Regions from separate parts of the Streptomyces sp. NPDC087901 genome, predicted to be linked through region 3. Evidence: riboswitches for the same ligand, from Rfam matches in the RefSeq annotation. Region 3 holds a riboswitch; each other region holds the start of a gene.

Evidence for each region. Region 3 has a riboswitch for cyclic di-AMP ahead of ACIOEW_RS29200 (M23 family metallopeptidase). Riboswitches for the same ligand answer to the same signal wherever they lie in the genome.
Region 1: another riboswitch for cyclic di-AMP. It lies ahead of ACIOEW_RS23615 (transglycosylase family protein); the one in region 3 lies ahead of ACIOEW_RS29200 (M23 family metallopeptidase).
Region 2: another riboswitch for cyclic di-AMP. It lies ahead of ACIOEW_RS11335 (NlpC/P60 family protein); the one in region 3 lies ahead of ACIOEW_RS29200 (M23 family metallopeptidase).

Annotation. Positions count from the first base shown of each region.
Region 1 is NZ_JBIUUC010000007.1:342,862-347,026, reverse strand. It holds gene eno (phosphopyruvate hydratase) at 1-705, opposite strand, end outside; gene ACIOEW_RS23615 (transglycosylase family protein) at 992-1,753, opposite strand; cyclic di-AMP (ydaO/yuaA leader) riboswitch at 1,758-1,929, opposite strand; gene ACIOEW_RS23610 (transglycosylase family protein) at 2,231-3,184, opposite strand; gene ACIOEW_RS23605 (cytochrome P450) at 3,290-4,165, opposite strand, start outside.
Region 2 is NZ_JBIUUC010000003.1:395,598-399,762, forward strand. It holds gene pcrA (DNA helicase PcrA) at 1-1,532, opposite strand, end outside; cyclic di-AMP (ydaO/yuaA leader) riboswitch at 1,791-1,955, shown strand; gene ACIOEW_RS11335 (NlpC/P60 family protein) at 1,954-3,129, shown strand; gene ACIOEW_RS11340 (MDR family NADP-dependent oxidoreductase) at 3,330-4,165, shown strand, end outside.
Region 3 is NZ_JBIUUC010000011.1:136,205-140,369, forward strand. It holds gene ACIOEW_RS29190 (pitrilysin family protein) at 1-399, shown strand, start outside; gene ACIOEW_RS29195 (M16 family metallopeptidase) at 426-1,808, shown strand; cyclic di-AMP (ydaO/yuaA leader) riboswitch at 2,025-2,193, shown strand; gene ACIOEW_RS29200 (M23 family metallopeptidase) at 2,207-3,043, shown strand; gene ACIOEW_RS29205 (GntR family transcriptional regulator) at 3,264-3,971, shown strand.

The DNA of each region.
Region 1 (4,165 bases), on a different contig from region 3:
CTTGCCCGGGGCGTAGCCGGCTTCCTTGATGGCCTCGACGATGAGGTCGAGCGCGGCGCGGTTCGACTCCAGGTTCGGCGCGAAGCCGCCCTCGTCACCGAGACCGGTGGACAGGCCCTTGGTCTTCAGGACCTTCTTCAGCGTGTGGTAGACCTCGGCGCCCCAGCGCAGGGCCTCGGAGAAGGACTCCGCGCCGATCGGGGCGATCATGAACTCCTGGATGTCCACGTTGGAGTCGGCGTGCGACCCACCGTTGAGGATGTTCATCATCGGGACGGGCAGCAGGTGCGCGTTCGGGCCACCGAGGTAGCGGAACAGCGGCAGGTCCGATGCCTCGGAAGCGGCGTGGGCCACGGCGAGCGAGACGCCGAGGATGGCGTTGGCGCCGAGCGAGCCCTTGTTCTCCGTGGCGTCCAGGTCGAACATCGCCTGGTCGATCAGCCGCTGCTCGGTCGCGTCGTAACCGACGAGCTCCGGGCCGATCTGCTCGATCACGGCGAGGACGGCCTTCTCGACGCCCTTGCCGTGGTAGCGGTTGGGGTCTCCGTCACGAAGCTCAATGGCCTCGAACGCACCGGTGGAGGCGCCGGACGGAACAGCAGCACGGCCCGTGCTGCCGTCGTCGAGGCCGACCTCGACCTCGACCGTGGGGTTTCCGCGGGAGTCGAGGATTTCCCTGGCTACGACGACGTCGATGGACGGCACGAGGCATCTCCTTCTGGGATATGACGCTGGTGGTGCAGGGTCGCTTTGGCCTTGCGACAAGAGCCTAACCGGCCGGGCCGCCTCAACCGGCCGACCGCCCGTCCCCTGGGACGAAAAAGGACTCAAGAGCGAGCACAGCGGGACAAAGGGCCAGAATTTTACTGACGAGTAACTACAACAGTTGAACGATCACGCCGAAACCGGCCGACCCCGGCCCGGCACGCACGGGGGGAAGATGCGCACCGGGCCGGGGCGGCCGGAGTGATTCAGCGAGGAGAGATCGCGACTACTTCGTCAGGTGGAGCTGCTGACCCGGGTAGATCAGGTCGGCGTCCGTGACGATGTCCTTGTTCAGCTTGAAGAGCTGCTCCCAGCCGCCCTTGACCTTGTGGTCGGCGGCGATCTTGCTCAGGGAGTCACCGGTGACGACCTTGTACTCGCCGTCACCCTTCTCGACCTTCTTGCCGGTCGGGGTGGTGACGGTCTTCGACTTGGCCTTGGGGGCGGCCGAGCGGTCCGAACGGTTGGTGGAGGGGGCCTCGGTGCGCTCGGCCTTCTTCGGCTCGGCCTGCTGGACCGGCGCCGACTCCTGCTTCGGGGCGGCTTCGGCCTTGGGGGCGGTCTCGGTCTTGGTGGCGGAGGAGCCGGTGTCGACACCCGGGTCGACACCGTCGTTGCTCAGGTTGCCGGCGCCGGCGCAGGCCCAGGCACCCGGACCCTGCAGGTCGAGGAGCTTCTCGGCGACGGCGATCTGCTGGGCCTTGGTGGCCAGGTCGGCGCGGGCCGCGTACTGGGTACCGCCGGCGGCGGCCCAGCTGGACTGCGAGAACTGCAGGCCGCCGTAGTAGCCGTTGCCGGTGTTGATGGACCAGTTGCCACCGGACTCGCACTGGGCGACGGCGTCCCACGTGGACACGGAGGCGGCGGAGGCGCCGGTGGCACCCATCAGGGGCACGGCGATGGCTGCACCGGCGACACCGGCGAGCGTGGCGATACGGACGGCCTTGGACGGGCGACGGTGCTTGTTGCCCTTGCTGTTGAGCAGCATCGAGACTTCTCCTCACCGACGCCTGCGAGGTGAGCTGTCGGGTTCGGGCCAAGTGAGTTGCCCGGTCGCACGTCCTAGCGCACGACTTCACCCCAAGCCGGTCCTGATGCGTCTTGCGACGATCGGGCCCGGCGCTTACCTGGGTCCCCCGCTCCTGCCTACGGCGCTTTACGCGTCTGTTCCCTTCGACCGACGGCAGGATTCGGCGTGACGGTCGACGGGGCCCGCGGTGCGAGCGGTTCCGACCGTAAACACACCCACCCCTCATATCCAAAGATGGACATACCGGAGAAACAGCCCTTCCTTGCATCCGAAGAAGCACCGTTTGCGCAGGTGGGAACGGATGCGGCGGGACCTCCCGGACAAGACACGCCAGTTCACACGAAGAGACCCATGTCTCACTTGGTCAAAAGTGGGACATAGGCCTCTTAACTACCCTAACTTTTGGGGTGTTTTCAGCTGATCATCAGACCGCTCTCACTCGGCCTTCACGCCGAGATCAAGGCTCTGGCCAGGCAGGATGAGGTCCGGATCGGAGCCCACCTCCGCCTTGTTGGCCTCATACAGCCCGGTCCAGCCACCGGGCAGCTTCTGTGCATCAGCAATCGACCAGAGGTTGTCGCCGGCACGGACGGTGTACGTGCCGTCAGATGCCGGGGCACCGGTGTCGCGTGCGTCACCGTCACCTCGCGAGGCGTGCCGTCCCGCATCCCGGTCGCTGCCGCCGCTCCGGGTCCCCTCGGGGGCCGGAGCACCCCGGTGCTTGCCGGCCTTCTCCTGCCCCCCGGAGGTGCCCTCCCCGGCGCCGGAGGCAGCACCCGAGGGCGACGTGGAGGGTGTGGCGGAGGGCGTGGCCGACGGCGATGCGGACGCGTCCGGCTTCCCGCTCCCGCCCTCCGCGTCGTCCGTGGCCCCGTCCGCCGGCGTCGTCGCGTCCGAGGACGCGTCGTCCGACGCGGTGGTGTCCCCGGAGGGGTCGCCGCCCTCGGACGGGTCCGTGCTGCCGGCGGGGTCGTCGGACGCGGCGCTGCCCGGGTCGACACCCGGCAGGCCACTGTCCACGACGAGGCCCGAGATGACCGCACAGCTGGGCCATGCCTTCGGGCCCTGGTCCTCCAGGACCTTCTCCGCCACGGCGATCTGCTGCGAGCGGCTGGCGAGGTCCGCGCGCTCCGCGTACGAGTCACCGCCGTACGACTTCCAGACCTCCTGCGAGAACTGCAGGCCGCCGTAGTAGCCGTTGCCGAGGTCGGCGCTCCACATGCCGCCGCTCTCGCACTCGGCCACCCGGTCCCAGGTCGAGGCGTCGGCGGCGTGCGCACCTGCCGCACCGAGCAGCGGGATGGCGATGGCCGAGCCGGTCACGCCTGCGGCGACGATGATCGCGGGTGCCTGCCGAGGGCGACGGTGTCTGCCGTTCGCGGAGCCCATGGGGATGCCTTCCGTGTGACTGACGAGTGACTGGTGAGTCGAACGGTGAACCTAGCGGGACTCGAACGTGTGTCACAAGTCGATGCAGCAGAGATCACGTGAAAGTCACAGAGTTGACAGAGTGTCACCTTCACCGGACACCGGCCCCGGGGTGAACTCCACCGGCAGCGTGCGCAGTCCACGCATGATGAGCCCACCACGCCACCGCAAATCGGCAGGTTCTCCCGCAAGTCGCAGGTCCGGAAGGCGTTTCAGGAGCGTGGCGAGGGCGGCCTGCCCCTCCAGCCGGGCGAGCGGCGCTCCCAGGCAGTAGTGGATCCCGTGACCGTAACCGAGGTGCTGATTGTCACGCCGTGAGAGGTCCAGCGTGTCCGGTCCGCCGAAGCGTTCCGGGTCCCGGTCGGCGGCCGCCAGCACGACGAGTACCGGGTCGCCCTCGGCCACCCGCTGTCCGCCGATCGTCAGCGGCTCGGTGGCGTACCGCCAGGTCGCCATCTCCACCGGACCGTCGTACCGCAGCAGTTCCTCGACACCCGTGGCCAACAGCCCTGTCTCCCCCGCGGCCAGGGAACGCTGGAGCTGCGCACGTTGCTCGGGGTGACCCAACAGGGTGTGGACACCGTTGCCGATCAAATTCACCGTGGTCTCAAATCCGGCAAATAGGATGATAAAGGCCATCGCTGCGGCCTCGTTCTCCGTCAGGTGCTCACCGTGGTCGCTCGCCCGGATCAGCCCCGAGATCAGGTCGTCCCCCGGGTTCTCGCGCTTGCGGTGGATCAGTTCGAGGAGATAGCCCCGCATCTTCTTCACGGAGCGGGCCACCCCGCCGCGCGGGCCGCCGCCGTGGCGGATCATCATCCCCGCCCAGTCCCGGAAGTCGTCCTGGTCCTCGCTCGGAACGCCCAGCAGGTCACAGATCGCGTAGATGGGGAGCGGGAAGGCGAACTCGTGGATGAGGTCCGCTTCCCCCTTCTCGATGAA
Region 2 (4,165 bases), on a different contig from region 3:
CGGCGCAGCGCCTGCGGGAAGGAGATCTTCTCGCGCATCGACAGGGCGTCGATCATCGCTTCGGCCCGGTCACCGATGCCGCGCTTGGGCACGTTCAGGATGCGCCGCAGCGGGACGGTGTCCTCGGGGTTGGAGAGGACCCGGAGGTAGGCCAGGACGTCCCTGACCTCCTTGCGCTCGTAGAAGCGCACTCCGCCGACGACCTTGTAGGGCAGACCGACGCGGATGAAGATCTCTTCGAAGACGCGGGACTGGGCGTTCGTACGGTAGAAGACGGCGACGTCGCCCGCCTTCGCGTCCCCGGCGTCCGTGAGCCGGTCGATCTCGTCCGCGACGAACTGCGCCTCGTCGTGCTCGGTGTCCGCGACGTATCCGGTGATCCGGGCGCCGGTGCCGGCGTTGGTCCAGAGGTTCTTCGGGCGACGGCTCTCGTTGCGCTCGATGACGGCGTTGGCCGCGGACAGGATCGTCTGCGTGGAGCGGTAGTTCTGCTCCAGCATGATCGTCGTCGCGTCCGGGTAGTCCTCCTCGAACTGAAGGATGTTGCGGATGGTCGCGCCGCGGAAGGCGTAGATCGACTGGTCCGCGTCACCCACGACGCACAGCTCTCCCGGGGCGTCGGCCTCGCCCGCCGGGCCCACGAGCTCGCGTACGAGGGTGTACTGCGCGTGGTTGGTGTCCTGGTACTCGTCGACCATGACGTGCCGGAAGCGGCGGCGGTAGTGCTCGGCGACGTCGGGGAACGCCTGGAGCAGGTGCACCGTCGTCATGATGATGTCGTCGAAGTCCAGGGCGTTGGCCTCGCGCAGCCGGGACTGGTACAGCGCGTAGGCCTGGGCGAGGGTCTTCTCGAAGCCGTCCGCGGCCTGACCGGCGAAGGTCTCCTCGTCGATCAGCTCGTTCTTCAGGTTGGAGACCTTCGCCGTGAACGACTTCGGCGGGAAGCGCTTCGGGTCGAGGTCGAGATCGCGGCAGACCAGGGCCATGAGGCGCTTGGAGTCGGCGGCGTCGTAGATCGAGAACGACGAGGTGAAGCCGAGCCGCTTCGACTCGCGGCGCAGGATCCGCACGCACGCGCTGTGGAAGGTCATGACCCACATGGCGTTGGCCCGCGGCCCGACGAGCTGCTCGACGCGCTCCTTCATCTCGCCCGCGGCCTTGTTGGTGAAGGTGATCGCCAGGATCTGGCCCGGGTGCACCCCGCGCTCGGCCAGCAGGTGGGCGATGCGGTGGGTCAGTACACGGGTCTTGCCCGAACCGGCACCGGCGACGATGAGCAGCGGGGACCCGGCGTGCACGACGGCTGCGCGCTGCTCGGTGTTCAGCCCGTCGAGCAGCGCGGCGGCGTCGACGACGGGGCGGTGGGCCCCGTCGCGGTAGTACGCGTCGCGGGGCGGCGGGGGGCCGTCGAAAACGCCCGCGAAGAGGTCCTCCGGCACCGCTTCGGGTGCGGAGCCCTCGGGGGGCGGTGGGGGCCCTTCCTCCGTGTGCTGGAGGCCGGCCAGGAAACTGTCGTCAAAGAGGCTGCTCATCGCCTCCCGAGTCTAGGCGTGCGCACTGACACTCCGGGCCCGAGTGACCAACCACGCACTCACGACCGGGCACACAGAGCTAGCAGTGGACCGCACGGAGTGGGGGAATTACGGCCCCACCTGCTCCGCAGCGCCCCGATCCGTCGAGGTCACGAAAATGTATCGGGCATATCGAACATCAACCTTCACAGCGGCACCATGAGTTGGCTAGCGTGCTCGTTCGGGCGGCCCGAACCCCCAGAGGCGATCCACGCCGAGCGGGCGTCCACGCCGAATTCGGGCTCCGCATCAGGAGTCCGGAACCGGGGACCCACACGCATCACCGGGGTGAATCGGTCCGAATCCCCCACCAGGACCGTAGGGCAGCCTTCCGTTCCGCCCGAACCCGACAGCTAACCCGGTAGGCGGTCCACGGAAGGAGATGCCGGCCTTGGCGTCGCATCGCAAACCGCGCACCCTGGTGCGCAACACCGGCCCCGCCGTCGGGCTCACGACGGCCGCGCTGGCGTCGGTGACTCTGCTGTCCACGCAGAGCGCACTGGCCGCCCCGGCCCCCAAGCCCAGCATCGAGGACGTGCAGAAAAAGGTCGACGACCTCTACCGCCAGGTGGGCTCCGCGACCCAGCAGTACAACCAGGCGAAGGAGGCGACGACCAAGCAGCGCTCCAAGGTGGACACCCTGCTGGACGATGTCGCCCGGCGCACCGAGAAGCTGAACGAGGCCCGCAGGACACTCGGCACGTATGCCGCCGCCCAGTACCGTGGCGGCGCCCTCGCTCCGACCGCCACATTCTTCCTGGCCGACGACCCGCAGTCGTTCTTCGACCAGACCCACCTCATGGACCGGATGACCGAGCGCCAGACGAGCGCCGTGTCGGACTTCCGTACGCAGCAGGCGAAGGCGTCCAAGCAGCGGGCCGAAGCCGTGGCGAGCCTGGAGACGCTCACCGAGTCGCAGGCGACGCTGCGCACCAGCAAGCAGAACGTCCAGACGAAGCTGTCCGAGGCCCGCAGCCTGCTGTCGAAGCTGACCGCCGAGGAGAAGGCGCGCCTGGCGGAGCTGGAGCGCAAGAAGGAGGCGGAGGCCGAGCGCAAGGCCGCGGAACTGGCGAAGAAGCAGGCCGCCGCCAAGGCCGAGGCCGCCCGCAAGGCCGAGGAGGCCGCCAAGGAGGCCGGCACCGGAAGCGGTACGGACACCGGGAGCGGCACGGGCACCGGCACCGGCTCGGGCTCGGACACCGACGCCTCGACCAAGGCCGAGAAGGTGATGGCGTTCGCCAGGGCGCAGCTCGGCAAGCCGTACGTCTGGGGGGCGACCGGCCCGGCCTCGTACGACTGCTCGGGGCTCACCCAGGCGGCCTGGAAGGCGGCGGGCGTCGACATTCCGCGGACCACCTGGGACCAGGTGAACGTCGGTACCCGGATCGCCACGGCGGATCTGCAGCCGGGGGACCTGGTCTTCTTCTACGACGACATCAGCCACGTCGGCATCTACAAGGGCGACGGCATGATGATCCACGCGCCGAAGCCGGGGGCGAACGTGCGCGAGGAGTCGATCTTCTACATGCCGATCTACGGGAGCGTGCGGCCGGGCTGACTCGCGTCTTCACCTGTGGGTGCCGGACACGGGGCGGTCATCACTCCGTGTCCGGTTCGCCTTCGCCACGTGCCGCTTTTTCCTGGTGCGCGCAAGTGTGGGGGCACCGGCCGGCAGGGGAGGTGACCGGCCGGTGTGCGGAAACCGCCCTGATGCCGGCCCTTGCCCCTGACCCATGGGTCAGGGCTTAGCGTCCGGCCATGAACACGACGCATCGTCTTGTCCGCCTTGCCCGCCGCCCCGATGGACTGCCGGTCACCGGCGACTTCACTCTGGCAGAGGCGCCCGTCCCCCGTCCCGAGGCCGGCCAGGTACTGGTCCGCAACACCCACTTCCTCGTCTTCCCGGGCTTGCGCACCCTCATCGGGGGTGAGACACGCGATGTCCCGCTGCCGCCGCTGCACCCCGGCGACACCCTGTTCGGCCCCGCGATCGGCGAAGTGACCGACGGGCCGCTGGAGAAGGGCCGGCTGGTGCTGCACCTCCAGGGCTGGCGGGAGTACGCGACGCCTGCCGCCGCTGAGTGCCGCCTGCTGGACGGCGCCCTGTCCGACCCGGTGGCCCATCTCGCCCAGGGCTCCTCGGCCTACGGCGCACTGACCCGGCTGGCCGGTGTCCGGGAAGGCGACACCGTGTTCGTGACCGGCGCCGCGGGCGCTGTGGGCACCATGGCGGGCCAGATCGCCCGGCTGCTCGGTGCCGCCCGGGTGATCGGCAGCACCGGTTCACCGGACAAGGCCGAGCGGCTGGAGCGGGAACTCGGCTACGACGCCACCGTGCTGCGCGGGGCGGCCCCGCTCGAGGGTCAACTCGCCGAGGCGGCGCCGGACGGCATCGACGTCGTCCTGGACACCGTGGGTGGCGAGCAGTTGACGGCCGCCGTCCACGCGGCGAACCGGGGCGCCCGGTTCGCCCTTGTGGGCGCGTTGGACGGGCAGCTGTCCCCGGACCGGGCGGGCGGGAGCGCGCCGGCCGTGCTCGACACCTACCGCTTGCTGACCCGCGGCATCACGATCGCCGGCTACAGCGGCGGGGA
Region 3 (4,165 bases):
GACGTCAAGACGTCCGGTGGTGTCGAGGTGCCGCAGATCGAGACCGCGGTCGACGAGGAGCTGGCCCGGTTCGCCGAGGAGGGGCCCACACCGGAGGAAATGGAGCGGGCTCAGGCTCAGTTGGAGCGCGAGTGGCTGGACCGTCTCGGTACGGTCGCGGGCCGTGCCGATGAACTGTGCCGGTTCGCTGTGCTGTTCGGTGACCCGCAGCTCGCCCTGACCGCTGTGCACCGGGTGCTCGATGTCACCGCGGAGGAGGTCAAGGCTGCCGCCAGGGCCCAGCTGCGGCCCGACAACCGGGCGGTGCTGGTCTACGAGCCGCTCGAGCCCGCCGAGGCCGCCGAAGAGGCGGATGCCGCCGACACCGACACCGACGCGCACGAAGGAGCGGACAAGTGACCGACGCTGCCGCGACTGGAGTTTCGATGGAGTACCACCCGCAGCCCGCCCCAGGCGTGGCCAGGCCCTGGGCCTTCCCCGCGCCTGAGCGCGGCTCCCTGCCCAACGGGCTCACCGTGCTGCGCTGCCACCGCCCCGGCCAGCAGGTCGTGGCGGTCGAGATCTTCCTCGACGCCCCGCTGGACGCCGAGCCCGAGGGCCTGGACGGGGTCGCCACGATCATGTCGCGCGCCCTGTCCGAGGGCACCGACAAGCACAGTGCCGAGGAGTTCGCCGCCGAGCTGGAACGGTGCGGAGCCACGCTCGACGCCCACGCCGACCACCCCGGTGTCCGGGTCTCCCTGGAGGTTCCGGCCTCCCGGCTCGCCAAGGCGCTCGGCCTGGTCTCCGAGGCCCTGCGGGCGCCGGCCTTCGCCGACAGCGAGGTCGAGCGGCTGGTGGGCAACCGGCTGGACGAGATCCCGCACGAGCAGGCCAACCCCGCCCGGCGCGCCGCCAAGCAGCTCTCGAAGGAGCTCTTCCCGGCCACGGCCCGCATGTCGCGTCCCCGCCAGGGCACCGAGGAGACCGTGGCACGGATCGACTCCGCCGCCGTGCGCGCCTTCTACGACGCCCACGTCCGCCCGTCGACCGCGACCGCTGTGGTTGTCGGCGACCTCACGGGCATCGACCTGGACGCCCTGCTCGCCGACACCGTCGGCGACTGGTCGGGCAACACCGCCGAGCCCCGCCCCGTCCCGCCGATCACCGCCGACGACGCGGGCCGGGTGGTGATCGTGGACCGCCCCGGCGCGGTGCAGACCCAGCTGCTGATCGGCCGCATCGGCGCCGACCGGCACGACAGCGTCTGGCCGGCGCAGGTGCTCGGCACGTACTGCCTGGGAGGCACGCTCACCTCCCGGCTCGACCGGGTGCTGCGCGAGGAGAAGGGCTACACCTACGGCGTGCGGGCCTTCGCCCAGGTGCTGCGCTCCTCGGCCCCGGACTCCGCCTCCGGGGCGACGGGCGCCGCGATGCTCGCCATCAGCGGTTCCGTGGACACGGAGTCCACCGGCCCGGCGCTGCAGGACCTGTGGACGGTCCTGCGGACCCTGGCGGCCGAAGGACTGACGGACGCCGAGCGCGAGACGGCCGTGCAGAACCTCGTGGGTGTCGCCCCGCTCAAGTTCGAGACGGCGGCCTCGGTCGCGGGCACCCTCGCCGACCAGGTCGAGCAGCATCTCCCGGACGACTACCAGGCGCACCTGTACGCGCGCCTCGCGGAGACCGGCACCGTCGAGGCGACCGCGGCCGTGGTCAACGCCTTCCCGCAGGACCGGCTGGTCACGGTTCTGGTCGGTGACGCGGCGCAGATCGCCGAGCCCGTCCGGGCGCTCGGCATCGGCGAGGTGTCGGTCGTGGCCGGCTGAGCCGACCGGCTACTTCACCTGATACCGGGGCAAACGGAAGGCCCTGACGGAGCTGCCTCCGTGAGGGCCTTCCGTTTTGTCTGCTTTGCGGGAGAGGTTGCCCGTCTGCCCTGTGGGATGCGCTACAAAATGGCCTGTCCGTTTGGTGTGGGGAAGTGACCCCGCTTAGCGTCGGCTCCGCTGTCCGTCACTCGTATGCCGCATCCGCGACGTACCGGACAGTCATCGCCGAGTCCCCGTCAGGCGCGAGCCTGGGGAGCCGGGGACCCACGCAGTCCCTGGGGTGAATCGGATGCCTGAGCCTCGTACGAGGCCGGGGGATCCGTAGGAGACCTTCCTGCTCCGAACCCGTCAGCTAACCCGGTAGGCGAGAAGGAAGGAAAGGAACCAGCCACTTCATGGCGTTCACCCGTGCCACCGGGAAGCACCGTGCCCCGAGCCGCCTGACGCGCACCGGCGCGAAGGCCGTCGGCATCGCGACTCTGGCCACCACCGGCGTCATCGGCGGACTGGCCTCCCCGGCCCTCGCCGCGGACACCGAGACCCCCGCCGTCAGCGAGACCGGCCTCACCCAGGTCATCGCCATCGAGAACGTCCTCGCCGACCGGATCGAAGCACAGGCGGACGCGCAGCGGCACCAGGCCGACGTCGCGGAGAAGAAGGCCAAGGCCGAGGCGGCCAAGAAGAAGGCCGAGGCGAAGAAGAAGGCGGAGCTCAAGGCGAAGGCCAAGGCCAAGGCGGCCGCGAAGGCGAAGGCCGCCGCCCGCGCCGAGGAGGCCCGCGAGAGCGCCTCCCGCGCCGCCCGTTCCGCCGAGCGCGCCAGGCTCGGTTACTTCCAGCTTCCTGTCGCCGGTTCGTACGTGAGCACCGGCTACAAGTCCAGCGGCTCGCTCTGGTCCTCCGGCAGCCACTCCGGCATCGACTTCCACGCCGCGTCCGGCAGCTCCGTCGTCGCCGTCGGCGCCGGCACGGTCGTCGAGGCCGGCTGGGGCGGCGCGTACGGCAACAACATCGTGCTGCGGATGACGGACGGCACGTACACCCAGTACGGCCACCTCTCCTCGATCGGTGTGTCCGTCGGTCAGAGTGTCGGCGGCGGACAGCAGATCGGCCTCTCCGGCTCCACCGGGAACTCGACCGGCCCGCACCTCCACTTCGAGGCCCGGACCACACCCTCGTACGGCTCCGACATGGACCCGGTCGCCTACCTGCGCGCCCACGGCGTCACCGTCTGACCGACCCCAGGACACCGACGAAGGCCCCGGCATCACGCCGGGGCCTTCGCTGTGTGTCGGCATGCCGCGCCGTTCCGCGCCGGTCGTTCCCGAACGGCCGGTGACCAAAAGATATTCATGAATTTCCACCCGCCGTCGGAAATGCGACCGCATTGCAATAGAGTCACAGGACAGGCGTCGATCGGCCGCGTTTCGCGGGGATTAAGGCGGAGGTTCGGACATGCGCATTCCGGCGCATTCGGTATGCACGGCAATCCGTGAAGACATCGTCTTGGGTGTCTTCGAGCGCGGCAGCCGACTCACCGAGGAGGTGCTCGCGCGCCGTTACGGGGTCTCCCGGGTCCCGGTGCGGGAAGCGCTGCGCACCCTGGAGTCCGAGGGGTTCGTGGTCACCCGCAGGCACGCCGGAGCCTGCGTCGCCGAGCCCACCGAGCAGGAGGCCGCCGACCTCCTGGAGGTCCGGATGCTCCTGGAGCCGCTCGGTGCGGCCCGGGCCGCCCACCGTCGCACGGACCCGCACCTCAAGGTGCTGCGCGGCCTGGTCAGGCTCGGTCAGGAGCGGGCCCGCAGGGGGGAGGGCGACGATCTGCGCTCCCTGGGCGGCTGGTTCCACGAGACGCTCGCGCAGGCCTCCGGCAGTCCCGGCCTGATCGCGATGCTCACCCAGCTCCGGCACAAGACCGCCTGGATGTACGTGGTCGAGCACCCGGCCCGTCCGGCCGATTCGTGGGCCGAGCACGGAGCGATCGTGGACGCCGTGGCGCGCGGTGACGCGGAGAGGGCGAGGTCCCTGGCCGCCCAGCATGCCGAGCGGGCCACCACCGCGTACCGGCTGCGCCGCCCCGGCCGGCCGGATGCCGCTGCGGTCCGCCCCGCCCGGGTGAGGACCTCGCAACATGCCGTAAACACACCGAGCGGCCGGCATTAACAATTGCGCCGTATACAAAGAATAGGCATTCCGCAGGGCTTTCTTTCTGCTGCCCTAATGGACTTCGGCGGAACCGATTTGCCGGGCGCGTCCCTTTGCCGGGCGAAGGCCGTTCGTGTTGTGAAGGTCTTCACCTAAACGAAAGAGCCGCGGCTCCCGGTGAAGGGTGCCGCGGCTCTTCCGCAGGAATGCCT